Regions from separate parts of the Mesorhizobium sp. P2_D5 genome, predicted to be linked through region 2. Evidence: predicted binding sites of a transcription regulator. Region 2 holds the regulator's gene; each other region holds the start of a gene.

Region 1 (4,207 bases), on a different contig from region 2:
GACGACGAAGGCGACCTGGCATATCCGCTTTGATGCTGCGGCGGTAGATTGCCGCAGCAGTACTAGCCCTGACTATCTAAAAGATGGTCTATTTTGCTGATCTTCGGCCCTGCCATCCACTGCGGCGCTGCGGGCAGATCCTCGATGACGGCGACCCTGCGTGCCCAGGTCGTAAAGGCCCTGTTCGCCGCCTCGACAGACTTCCGGCCATCGTACGCGGAGTAGCATGCATCCGACGCCGCAGCGTGGAGGAGGCCGCGCCTTTCAACCGGCCATTCTTCCAGAAACTCTATCGCATCCATGACACAGCAGATCTTTTGGACAACACGGCCCTCGTCTCTTACGAAAACCGGTTGTTTGAACGTCGCGCTTTCCATAGTGACCTCCCTTCAAACCTTGGGGCAACTGAATCTTGCCTCCCCGTGCGCGGCTCCCGGCAAACGATGTCGGCTACTTGGCGATCGCCACGGAAAACGGCGGAAACCGGATTTTCAAAGAGCATCGTTTCCATACGATCCTTCGGCTCCTGCTAACCCGACATCCGGCAAGCCGCGCTGGACACATAAAAAGATTGGAAACGCCAGTTTCCAGTTCAAGGGGAGCGGACCCGGCTATTGAATTGTGAAGATGCCGTCTACGGCCTGCCATTCGGAAGGCCGGATAAGGCGGTGATGGGCGACTCGCACGGAATGCAGCGCGCCTTCGAGTTCGCGCTCCCAGTAATCCAGAAACCCCTTGAGGGTCGGGAATTCCGGTGCCAGGTCGTATTCCTGCCAAACGTAGAGCTGCAAAAGGCTCGGATGATCGGGAAGGCGGTAGTGAATTTCCGCAGTTGTGAGACCGTAGCCCTCCATCTGCAGCCGGAATTCCTTGCTGACCATGCGTCTCTCCTATCGCGCGCGTTCAGGCATCAAGTCTTTGCGGGGGTTCTCGGGTCCGCCGTTCCTCGAGGTCACAGCCTACCTCGGCGCGACTATCGTCCAGTCGGCGAAGTGCCTCCATGATGGCGTCAAACGTCACCGGGCTCGCAGCACCCGGTGGCTTTCGCAGCGCAGGCATAGATTCGACGGCGCAAGCATCCGATGCCCATGAGGCAAGAATGGCGCGCTTTTCCTGAATGTCGAGCGTGCGGTCGCCCACCACCTCATCGGGGTGACTAAAGTGCAGCGCCGGGAACAGCAGGCGGTCAAGCGAAGGATCAGAGGTTTCAGGGGCGATCGAGGGGATGTTTCTCGACGAGGTTCGTTCCATCGACAGTCTCCGTTTCCTAACAATCTCCTTGGCATCGTTGTCTTCTTGGGACTCCAATCGCACAAAATTTCGTGGAGTTCGGATCGAATTTCAAGACCCGAAAGTCGCGCGCCCCTAGCGAAAATAGCTTCATGAATTCATGTCCCTAGCACTCTTGAATACAGAGTGCCAAAATTTTTCCAGCGACCCCTTGAAACCCGAAAATTCCAAAACTAGCTCGATATACGCGCGATGCCTGAAAGGGTCGCGGCGCCCCACACCGGCCCGATATTGCCGGTTCGGTGTGGAGGAACCTAAAAAATCTGTTTGTCCTGAAGGAGAACGATATGACGTTCCGTCCATTGCATGACCGTATCCTGGTCCGCCGCATCGAAGCCGAGGAGAAGACGGCTGGCGGCATCATCATCCCCGACACCGCCAAGGAGAAGCCGCAGGAGGGCGAGGTGATTGCCGTCGGCCCAGGCGCCCGCGACGAGAGTGGCAAACTCACGCCGCTCGACGTCAAGATCGGCGACCGCATCCTGTTCGGCAAGTGGTCCGGCACGGAGATCAAGCTCAGCGGCGAAGATCTGCTCATCCTGAAGGAAAGCGACGTGATGGGCGTGATCGAGCAGACCGCGACGGTCAAGAAAGCCGCCTGATCGAACTCTGGTCCAATCGCAATCCAGTCAATGAAGCTGCCTACTGAAGGAATGATCCAATGGCTGCCAAGGAAGTGAAATTCCATTCCGACGCCCGCGAGCGCATGCTGCGCGGTGTCAACATCCTCGCCGACGCGGTGAAGGTCACGCTCGGCCCCAAGGGCCGCAACGTGGTCATCGACAAGTCGTTCGGAGCGCCGCGCATCACCAAGGACGGCGTCACCGTCGCCAAGGAAATCGAGCTCGAGGACAAGTTCGAGAACATGGGCGCGCAGATGGTGCGCGAGGTCGCCTCGAAGACCAGCGACCTTGCCGGCGACGGCACCACGACCGCGACCGTGCTTGCACAGGCGATCGTCAAGGAAGGCGCGAAGGCAGTAGCCTCGGGGATGAACCCGATGGACCTGAAGCGCGGCATCGACAAGGCCGTCGATGCGATTGTCCAGGAGTTGAAGACCAACGCCCGCAAGGTGACCAAAAATGACGAGATCGCCCAGGTTGGCACCATCTCGGCCAATGGCGACGCCGAGATCGGCCGCTTCCTTGCGGAAGCGATGCAGAAGGTCGGCAATGAGGGCGTCATCACCGTCGAGGAAGCCAAGACCGCCGAGACCGAGCTGGAAGTCGTCGAGGGCATGCAGTTCGACCGCGGCTACCTCAGCCCCTACTTCATCACCAACCAGGATAAGATGCGCGTCGAGCTCGAAGAGCCCTATGTGCTGATCCACGAGAAGAAGCTGTCCAATCTGCAGGCGCTGCTTCCGGTGCTGGAAGCTGTCGTGCAGTCGTCCAAACCGCTGCTGATCATCGCTGAGGATGTCGAGGGCGAAGCGTTGGCGACGCTGGTCGTCAACAAGCTGCGCGGTGGCCTCAAAGTCGCCGCCGTCAAGGCGCCGGGCTTCGGCGACCGCCGCAAGGCAATGCTGGAGGATATTGCCATCCTCACCGGCGGCACCGCGATCTCGGAAGATCTCGGCATCAAGCTAGAGAATGTCACGCTCAACATGCTGGGCCGCGCCAAGAAAGTGGTGATCGAGAAGGAGAACACCACCATCGTCGATGGCGCCGGCTCGAAGAGCGAGATTCAGGGCCGCGTCAGTCAGATCAAGGCGCAGATCGAGGAGACTACCTCCGACTACGACAGGGAAAAGCTGCAGGAGCGGCTGGCCAAGCTCGCAGGCGGTGTCGCCGTCATCCGCGTCGGCGGCTCGACCGAGGTCGAAGTCAAGGAGCGCAAGGACCGTGTCGACGATGCCATGCATGCGACGCGCGCTGCGGTCGAGGAAGGCGTGTTGCCAGGTGGCGGCGTGGCGCTTCTGCGTGCGGCCAAGGCACTGGACAGCGTGCAGGCCGAAAATGAAGACCAGAAGCACGGTATCGAGATCGTGCGCCGCGCGATCGAAGCGCCTGTGCGCCAGATCGCCGAGAACGCCGGCGCGGAAGGCTCGATCATCGTCGGCAAGCTACGCGAGAAGCCGGAATTCGGCTGGGGCTGGAACGCCCAGACCAACGCGTTCGGCGACCTCTACAACGAGGGCGTCATCGATCCGGTAAAGGTGGTGCGCACCGCGCTCCAGGATGCGGCATCGGTTGCCGGCCTGCTGGTAACGACGGAAGCGATGGTTGCCGAGAAGCCGAAGAAGGAATCCGCCGTTCCGGCAATGCCGGCTGGTGGCATGGACTTCTGATGGTAACGGCTGTGTCCGCGCCCGGCGGGCGCGGACACAGCGACAAATGGGTAGAGCCATGAACGTGATGAACTTGAACGTAATCCCCCCGCCGTCGCGTGCGGCCACCGATCTGAACTACGAAGCGGACCTGAAGGTTGCGCTTGACCCGATACTGGTCGAGTTGCTCGACAGAGCGGAGGCCGCGGGTTGGGATCGGCGCAAAGCAGCATACACGGTGATGTTTCTGGCCGCGCGCAATCTTACCGACGGCAAAGGCTCTCCTGGAAACGGGAGTTCGGCAGGCTAAGGCGCGACGCACGCAACCTATCGCGCACGCGCCGTGGGAAAGGCTTCCGATCGAATGAGCTAACCATGTGAAACGGAGGAAAACATGGAACACAATCAATTTCAGCATCCCGTGAGGGTGTTCGTGGGTCTTGGGTTTCCGACCGACATTCAAAGCGTAAAAGACGCCTTCGTCCTGCTGGATGAATGGCCGCCATCGAAGCGGAACGCTGCTCATGGCATCGCTCTCAATGCTTGCAGGGCAGCCCTCGCCGGCGAGGTGGATGCCGAAACCGCTCGCAGCACTTTTGTTGCCTTCGCCCGTCGCATGGATTTGCTTGTGCCGGCCGCAGGAGACAT
Region 2 (4,207 bases):
CCGCAGCGGAAGAAGAGGTGCCTGCCGTCGACCTTGCCGAGCAGGTCGAGGCCGAGGATATCAGTGTAGAACTGCTCAGCAGCGCCGAGGTCGGTGACGTAGAGGGCTGATTCAAGGATGGCGGAAGGAATCACGAGGCACCCCCCTCTGCCCTACCGGGCATCTCCCCCGCAAGGGGGGAGATTGGAAGCGTCAACGCCGGCTCGCAGCTTGCAACGTTGGTGGTTGGCCAAACCCAGGACCACAGCCGATCTCCCCCCTTGCGGGGGAGATGGCCGGCAGGTCGGAGGGGGGTGGGAAGGATCGCCAACCTCATCAATACAAACCAGGCCTAAACCACCGCCATCTGCTGCAGGCTGACCAGGCGCTGGATGCCTTTCTTGGCCAGGCCCATCAGGTCGGCGAACTGGTCCTCGGAAAAGGGCTCGCCCTCGGCGGTGCCCTGGATCTCAACAATGCCGCCCTTGCCGGTCATGACGAAATTGGCATCGGTGCCGGCCGAGGAATCTTCGAGATAATCGAGGTCGATGACCGGCTGGCCGTCATGGATGCCGCAGGAAATCGCCGCGACATGGTCCTTCAGCACCTTGGCGACGCTGGCCATCTGGCGGGCTTCCATCCAGCGCAGACAATCATACAGCGCCACCCAGCCGCCGGTGATCGAGGCCGTGCGGGTGCCGCCATCGGCCTGGATGACGTCGCAGTCGACGGTGATCTGCTGCTCGCCCAGCGCCTGCAGGTCGACGACGGCACGCAAGGAGCGGCCGATCAGCCGCTGTATTTCCAGCGTGCGGCCGCCCTGCTTGCCGGCGGAAGCCTCGCGGCGCATGCGCTCGCCCGTCGAGCGCGGCAGCATGCCGTATTCCGCCGTGACCCAGCCCTTGCCGGAATTGCGCATCCAGCCCGGTACTTTCTCCTCGAGGCTGGCGGTGCACAGGACATGGGTGTCGCCGAACTTCACCAGGCATGAACCTTCTGCATGCTTGGAGACGCCGCGCTCAAAGGAGATGGCGCGCATTTCGTCGAATTGGCGTTTGGAGGGGCGCATTCAGGCTTCTTTCCCGTCATTTTTCGGATTCTTGGCCGGCTTGTAACCGCATGGGGCGCGTGGCGCAAAGGAAAATGGCCGGTGATCTGACTTCAGACACCTGGGTGATCTGATACAGACACCGGGTTGCGCGGACCATGGTGAAGTCTATATCCTTGGGCCGGAGGTTTTTGGCCTAATGACCAAGGCAGTTGCCGAACCCAGTCTGCTGTCACCTGCGCTGCAGTCGCTCGACATGCGTTCGCGCGACATCTTCCGGCGCATCGTCGATTCCTACCTGAAGGACGGCGAACCCGTGGGATCACGCAGCCTGTCGCGCATCCTGCCGTCCTCACTGTCGCCCGCCACCATCCGCAACGTGATGAGCGACCTCGAGCATCTCGGCCTGATCTATGCCCCCCACATTTCCGCCGGCCGGTTGCCGACGCAGGCCGGCCTGCGCTTCTTCGTAGATGCCTTCATGGAACTCGGCGACCTCTCCGACGAGGAGCGCCGCACCATCGAGGCGCAGGTGCGCGCGTCCGGCTCGGGTGCGACGCTGGAACATATGCTGACCGAGGCCAGCCAGATGCTGTCGGGCATGTCGCGAGGCGCCGGCCTGGTGCTGGCCGCCAAGAACGAGGTGGCACTGAAGCACATCGAATTCATCCAGCTCGAGCCGACCAAGGCGCTGGCGGTGCTGGTGTCGCAAAACGGCGACGTCGAAAACCGCGTCGTCGAGTTGCCGGCCGGCATCACCGTCTCGCAGTTGCACGAAGCCTCGAACTTCCTCAACGCCCATATTCGCGGCCGCACGCTGGCCGAGGCGCGGATCGAGATTGCCCGCATCAAGGAAGAGACCAGGGCCGCACTCGACACGCTGTCGCAAGACCTGGTCGAGAAGGGGCTGGCGGTGTGGGCCGGTGCAGAGAGCGGCCTGCCGGCACGGCTCATCGTGCGCGGCCGCGCCAACCTGCTCGAAAACGTCACCGCCCAGGCCGACATCGAACTGTTGCGCCACCTGTTCGAGGACATGGAGACGCAGGACGGGCTGATCCAGCTGCTTGACCTGGCCGAACAGGGATCGGGCGTGCGCATCTTCATCGGTTCGGAAAACAAGCTGTTTTCGCTGTCGGGCTCGTCGCTCGTCGTCGCACCCTATCGCGACAAGGACGCCCGCGTCGTCGGCGCACTCGGCGTCATCGGCCCGACCCGGCTCAACTATGCCCGCATCGTGCCAATGGTCGACTATACGGCGCAGCTGATTTCCCGCATGCTGCGTTGAACTGGGTAACCGAGGAGACGACGATGGCGCTCGAAGAATTCAAGGCCCGGATCAGTCTGTTGCTCGAGGAAATGGTCAACCAGCCGGAGGACCAGCACGAAATCCAGGAGCAGTTGCGCGAGAAACTGCAGGAAATGCGCGCCATGGGCCTGCCGCTGCCGGCCGATCTCGTCGCACTGGAAAAGCGCCTTGACGACGATTTCTACGCCGCCGGCACCTGAGGCTGGAGACCGTTTCACCTCAACTCATCGTGTGAGGCGGAACCGAGGAACAAACAGGCCGTTGATTCCTTCGCGACAAGGTGGAGGACGAAATGATCCGATTGGCCGGGCTGGCGTTTCCCGCCGCACTGTTTCTCACGACCGCGGCATTGGCCCAGCAGGCAGAGCAGCCAGTGCTGAAAGGCGCGGCCGCCTTCGGCGACTGGCGTGCCGACAGGCCGGGGGTGCGCCGCCTGATCAAGCCGCAAGATCTGCCCAGGCCTTACGTCACCAAATCCGCCTCAAACGGCGCCGGCCTCGCCGACAGGCCGGCAGACGCCGAGCCGATCTTGCCACCGGGCTTTTCAGCCGAGCTGATCACGTCGGGCATCGACAATCCGCGCGTCGTGCGCACCGCGCCGAATGGCGACCTGTTCGTCGCCGACAGCGAAGCCAACCAGATCCGCGTCTATCGCCTTGCCGAGGGCAGCGCGAAGCCGGCGAAGGACGGCATCTTTGCCGGCGATCTCAACCAGCCCCACGGCATCGCCTTCTACCCGCCAGGCAACGACCCGCAATGGGTCTATGTCGCCAACAGTGACAGCATCGTGCGCTTTGCCTACCGCAATGGTGACCTGAAGGCGGCCAGTGATCCGGAAACCATCGTCGACAACATCCCTGCCAATCATCACTGGACCCGCGACATCGTCTTCTCGCCGGACGGCAAGACGCTCTATCTGTCGGTCGGCTCGGGATCGAACGTCGCCGAGGGCATGGCAAGGGAGCCGGATGGCGGCCTCGACGCCTGGACGAGGTCGCAGCCGCTGGGTGCTGCTTGGGGGTCCGAGGACGGCCGTGCCGACGTGCTGGCCTTCGACCCCGACGGCAAGAATGGCCGCATCGTCGCCACCGGCTTGCGCAACTGTTCGGGCATGACGGTCCAGCCGGCGACCGGGGCGCTGTGGTGCGTCGTCAACGAGCGCGATGCACTCGGCGACAATGTGCCGTCCGAATATGCGACTGTGGTCAAGGACGGCGCTTTCTATGGCTGGCCCTGGTATTACATCGGCAACAACGAGGATCCACGCCACAAGGGCGAGCGCCCCGATCTTGCCGGCAAGGCGACCATTCCCGATGTGCTGATGCAGGCGCACTCGGCGCCGCTCAACATCGCCTTCTACGACAGAAAGGACTTGGCCCTCGGTTCCGGCTTTCCGGCCGAATACAAAGGCGATGCCTTCGTCGCCTTGCACGGTTCATGGAATCGCGGCAACCGAACCGGGTACAAGGTGGTGAGGTTGCTGTTCAAGGACGGCAAGCCGACCGGCGAGTACGAGGACTTCATCACCGGCTTCGTCGTCTCCAACGGCGAGGTGTGGGGACGACCGGTCGGCGTCGCGGTGGCCCGAGACGGCGCGCTGATCGTGACCGAGGACGGCAACGGAACCATCTGGCGCGTCACCTATAGTGGCGGCCGTTCCTGACAGCATGGTCGCACGCCGGCGTGGTGCAATCGAATCCGGCTTCAGGGGGAATTCCCGCATGGCTGACCTTGTGCCATAAGGCGTCGTTGCAACAGCGTCGCGCAAGGCCGCAACCATGACCCTTACCGGCTTCCTCGCCTACAGTGCCGCCCTCGGCATCGCCGCCGCCATTCCCGGCCCCGGCGTTACCGCGCTCGTCGCGCGGGCGCTC
Region 3 (4,207 bases), on a different contig from region 2:
AAACTTGGCGTCAAGCCGCCTGCTGCCACTGTCAAGGCGCCGGTTTCGTCGGCAGGTGTGGCGTTGCGGTTGCGGGAGCTTCTGGCCGCGCATGGCGGCATGCTACTGAAGCTGTCGGTCATCGCCTGGACGGTGCTGATCCTGGCCACGGTGTTTTTCATGATGCAGGGCTGACCAGCATGGCCAATCGCTACACGCTGCGCATGGAACTGCCCCAGAGCTGGACCATCATCGATGTCTTCACCGGCCAGCCTGCCGTGATCCGGCAAAAGGTGATGGTCGGGATGGGCCCGCGCGAGGCCGAGGACATGGTCGTGCAGATGAACGTCCGTGACGTCAAGCGCCGGGAAAGGGCAGAGCGCAAGTCCTGACCTGCGCAGTCGCCGCCGAGGTCAGCACTTTGCCGCCGGCAAGAGCTCGCCACACCGCAAACCGAGGATTCCCGTGAGAGCCAGCCTGAAGCAGAAGATACTGGAGGTCTGTGATCGCAAGATTTCCGAGAAAGGGCCTGGCGTCGGCGTATCGTTCTACGCGTTCTTCGCCAACAGGAACGACGACCCCGACCTTTTGATGGAAGCCGCCGAATGGTGGATCAGAACTCACCGCCTCGACCATTTTGAAAAGGCTGAAAAGATACGCACCATGGTCGAGAAGATGGATATTTAATCTTGGTTTCCATGGATGTCGTTGTCTCACGACCGGGGCCGTTTTTGAGTGGCATGCACCAAGCTGATCAGCCGAAATCGGCGGCCGTCAGCACGTACATGCTCTTGCGGGTGCGGTCGTAGGCCTTCGACGCCACGTCACGGATGGCGCTGCTCTCAGTATCGAATGTGGCGAGATAGCCGGCTTCATTGGTCGCGGTCGCCGGCTGCATCCTGGTCATCGCATCGGCGGCGACGGAGAAGGAGATCTGGAACATGCCGTCATGGCCAACGAAACGGATGCGCTTGCCGGCTTCGTCATAGCTTCGGCTGCGGTTGGGGAAGGTCAGGCTCATGTCTTGGCCTCCGTGGCTTTCTTGACCACCCGCTTCTTCTTCGGCGTCGGGTTCAGCGCTTCGGCAACGCGGTCTGCCTCTTCCTTGGCCAACCGCAGCTCCCGCAGCCTTGCGGTCTTGATCTCCCTGGCCCGTGCCTCGGACATGTACTCAGCGGTTGCCTTGTTGCGCTCCGCCGTTTTCTTCTGCTTGTCGACAAAGCGGGCTTCAGCTTTTTCCATGATCGTCTGATTGCCTTCGGCCATCGAAGAAATCTCCCTTGTGCCTGAAATTGAGAAAACGAACTTGTCCGATAAATAGGCACTCAATCGGCAAAATTCAATTTTTTGAATTATTTGACCAATCGGCGATATCACGAAACGGCAATCCGAAATAATACTTTTGAATATTTATTCCGGCCGCGAATAATTTTTGGCACTCCTATCTATCGAGTGCCAAAGCGCCTATAGGAGGGGCGCGGCCGCCTGTGCCGGCCCCCAGAAGGAAGTTCTCATGAAGTTTCGGCCACTCCACGATCGCGTCGTCATCCGGCGCGCCGAAGGCGACACCAAATCCAAGGGCGGCATCATCATCCCCGACAATGCCAAGGAAAAGCCGCAGGAAGGCGAAGTCATCGCCGTTGGTCCCGGTGCACGCGACGAAAACGGCGCGCTTGTTCCACTCGACGTCAAGGCCGGCGACTTCATCCTGTTCGGCAAATGGTCGGGCACCGAGGTCAAGATCGACGGCGAGGACCTGCTGATCATGAAGGAAGCCGACATCATGGGCGTCATCGAGAAGGCCGTCGAGGCCAAGAAGGCCGCCTGACCAATGAGGAGCCGGCTTTTGCCAGGCTCCGGCGAGCGGTTCACTCCACCACACGAACGGGATTAAAAAAATGTCTGCCAAGGAAATCAAATTCTCCACCGATGCACGCGACCGCATGCTGCGCGGCGTCGAGATCCTCACCAATGCGGTGAAGGTCACGCTCGGCCCCAAGGGCCGCAACGTCATCATCGACAAGGCCTATGGCGCGCCGCGCATCACCAAGGATGGCGTCACTGTCGCCAAGGAAATCGAGCTTGCCGACAAGTTCGAGAACATGGGCGCGCAAATGGTGCGTGAAGTGGCTTCGAAGACCAACGACCTCGCCGGTGACGGCACCACCACCGCCACGGTGCTGGCTGCCTCGATCCTGCGCGAAGGCGCCAAGCTGGTCGCTGCCGGCATGAACCCGATGGACCTCAAGCGCGGCATCGACCAGGCGGTCACCGCCGTGGTTGGGGAAATCAAGGCGCGGGCCAAGAAGGTCAAGTCGTCGGCCGAGATCGCCCAGGTCGGCACCATCGCCGCCAATGGCGATGCCAGCGTCGGCGAGATGATCGCCAAGGCGATGGACAAGGTCGGCAATGACGGCGTCATCACCGTCGAGGAAGCCAAGACCGCCGACACCGAACTCGACGTCGTCGAGGGCATGCAGTTCGATCGCGGCTATCTCTCGCCCTATTTCGTCACCAATGCCGACAAGATGCGCGTCGAGCTGGAAGAGCCCTATGTCCTCATCCACGAAAAGAAGCTCGGCAATCTGCAAGCGATGCTGCCGATCCTCGAAGCCGTGGTGCAAAGTGGCAGGCCGCTGCTGATCATCTCCGAGGACGTCGAAGGCGAGGCGCTCGCCACGCTGGTCGTCAACAAGCTGCGCGGCGGCCTCAAGGTCGCGGCCGTCAAGGCGCCGGGCTTCGGTGACCGCCGCAAGGCGATGCTGGAAGACATCGCCGTGCTCACATCAGGCCAGATGATTTCCGAGGATCTCGGCATCAAGCTCGAAAACGTCACCATCGAGATGCTCGGCCGCGCCAAGCGCGTGCTGATCGACAAAGACACCACCACGATCATCGACGGCGCCGGCACCAAGGCGACCATCCAGGCGCGCGTCGCCCAGATCAAGGGTCAGATCGAGGAGACGACGTCCGACTACGACAAGGAAAAGCTGCAGGAGCGGCTAGCCAAGCTCTCCGGCGGCGTTGCCGTCATCCGCGTCGGTGGCGTCACCGAGTCGGAAGTCAAGGAAAAGAAGGACCGCATCGACGACGCGCTGAATGCGACGCGCGCGGCGGTTGAAGAAGGCATCGTGCCCGGCGGCGGCGTGGCTCTGCTGCGCGCAAGGTCGGCGCTTGCGGGTCTCGCTGGCGCCAATGACGACGTCACGGCGGGCATCTCGATCGTGCTGCGGGCTCTTGAAGCGCCAATCCGGCAGATCGCCGAGAATTCCGGCGTCGAAGGCTCGATCGTGGTCGGCAAACTCACCGACAGCAAGGACCACAATCAGGGCTTCGACGCCCAGAACGAGGTCTATGTCGACATGATCAAGGCAGGTATCGTCGATCCGGCGAAAGTGGTGCGCACCGCACTGCAGGATGCCGGCTCGATCGCGGCACTGCTGATCACCGCTGAAGCCATGATCACCGACATCCCGGCCAAGGATGCCGCACCTGCAGGCAATGGCGGCGGCATGGGCGGCTACTAAAGTTTCAGGTGATGCCGGCCTGCTCGGAAACCACCGTTTTCGACCCGGCCTGACATGAATCTACGCCGGTTCTAGGAGCCGGATATTACCGCCGGGGGCAGTCTCCCCCGGCGCGCAGGCCTCTAGCCCAGGAGACGGATCCATGATCACGTTCGTGCAGAAGCCAGAGACGGTCGTTACGACCGAAATCACCGAGGAAAGCCGCTTCGACCGCATCCGCAGGATTGCCGCCGACAAGCACAAGAAGTCCGATTCCGACACGGCAGCGCCTTCAAAGAGCGAGCCCAAACGACCGATGTGAGCGCTGCGGAGCCGTCGCTGCTTCCGCGCAACGCCAGTATCACCTAGCGCGTCAGCGGCGCGGGCCCATCGCGCCGGCCGAACGCGTCCAGCCAGTTCCTGTCGGCGGTGTCGGGGTGTCCGGTATTGTCATTATATTAGCTTCAGCGCATATTTGGCGGGCAGTAGGCCCTTGGCCGTCAAGGCGTCCAAGGGCGCCTGCAGTTGCTACCGAAAAAATCACTTCGTGCCGGCTCGAATTTGTTGAGCAGTCACGAGACAATGACATTGGGAGGAATAGTCATGAAAGTGACCATATTGGCAAGCTATGCGCCTCACGCCGCCAAAGGATTGATGCAGGGGTCAGACAGGCAAGCTGCGGTCAAGGCGCTTTTTGAAAGCGTTGGCGGCAAGATGACCAG

The links. Region 2 encodes HrcA, which represses chaperone genes, less so after heat shock. Its sites were predicted from a motif close to GTTAGCACTCNCNNNNNGNGAGTGCTAAC; they were not measured.
Region 1: groES (co-chaperone GroES) is a predicted target of HrcA. The motif match lies at 1,396-1,424, and genes of this name have one in related genera.
Region 3: AC1DYW_RS14490 (co-chaperone GroES) is a predicted target of HrcA. The motif match lies at 1,411-1,439, and genes of this name have one in related genera.

What each region holds. Positions count from the first base shown of each region.
Region 1 covers NZ_JBFUEE010000003.1:77,516-81,722, reverse strand. Annotated here, with positions in the region: gene AC1DYW_RS13565 (hypothetical protein) at 1-33, shown strand, start outside; gene AC1DYW_RS13560 (DUF982 domain-containing protein) at 63-377, opposite strand; gene AC1DYW_RS13555 (usg protein) at 612-881, opposite strand; gene AC1DYW_RS13550 (hypothetical protein) at 904-1,251, opposite strand; gene groES (co-chaperone GroES) at 1,578-1,892, shown strand; gene groL (chaperonin GroEL) at 1,952-3,580, shown strand; gene AC1DYW_RS13535 (hypothetical protein) at 3,639-3,869, shown strand; gene AC1DYW_RS13530 (DUF982 domain-containing protein) at 3,954-4,207, shown strand, end outside.
Region 2 covers NZ_JBFUEE010000001.1:287,324-291,530, reverse strand. Annotated here, with positions in the region: gene AC1DYW_RS01410 (VOC family protein) at 1-134, opposite strand, end outside; gene rph (ribonuclease PH) at 332-1,048, opposite strand; gene hrcA (heat-inducible transcriptional repressor HrcA) at 1,227-2,312, shown strand; gene AC1DYW_RS01395 (hypothetical protein) at 2,336-2,533, shown strand; gene AC1DYW_RS01390 (PQQ-dependent sugar dehydrogenase) at 2,626-3,996, shown strand; gene AC1DYW_RS01385 (LysE family translocator) at 4,112-4,207, shown strand, end outside.
Region 3 covers NZ_JBFUEE010000003.1:272,899-277,105, forward strand. Annotated here, with positions in the region: gene AC1DYW_RS14465 (hypothetical protein) at 1-174, shown strand, start outside; gene AC1DYW_RS14470 (hypothetical protein) at 180-371, shown strand; gene AC1DYW_RS14475 (DUF6500 family protein) at 445-666, shown strand; gene AC1DYW_RS14480 (DUF1488 family protein) at 734-1,000, opposite strand; gene AC1DYW_RS14485 (hypothetical protein) at 997-1,245, opposite strand; gene AC1DYW_RS14490 (co-chaperone GroES) at 1,493-1,807, shown strand; gene groL (chaperonin GroEL) at 1,878-3,506, shown strand; gene AC1DYW_RS14500 (hypothetical protein) at 3,649-3,807, shown strand; gene AC1DYW_RS14505 (GYD domain-containing protein) at 4,089-4,207, shown strand, end outside.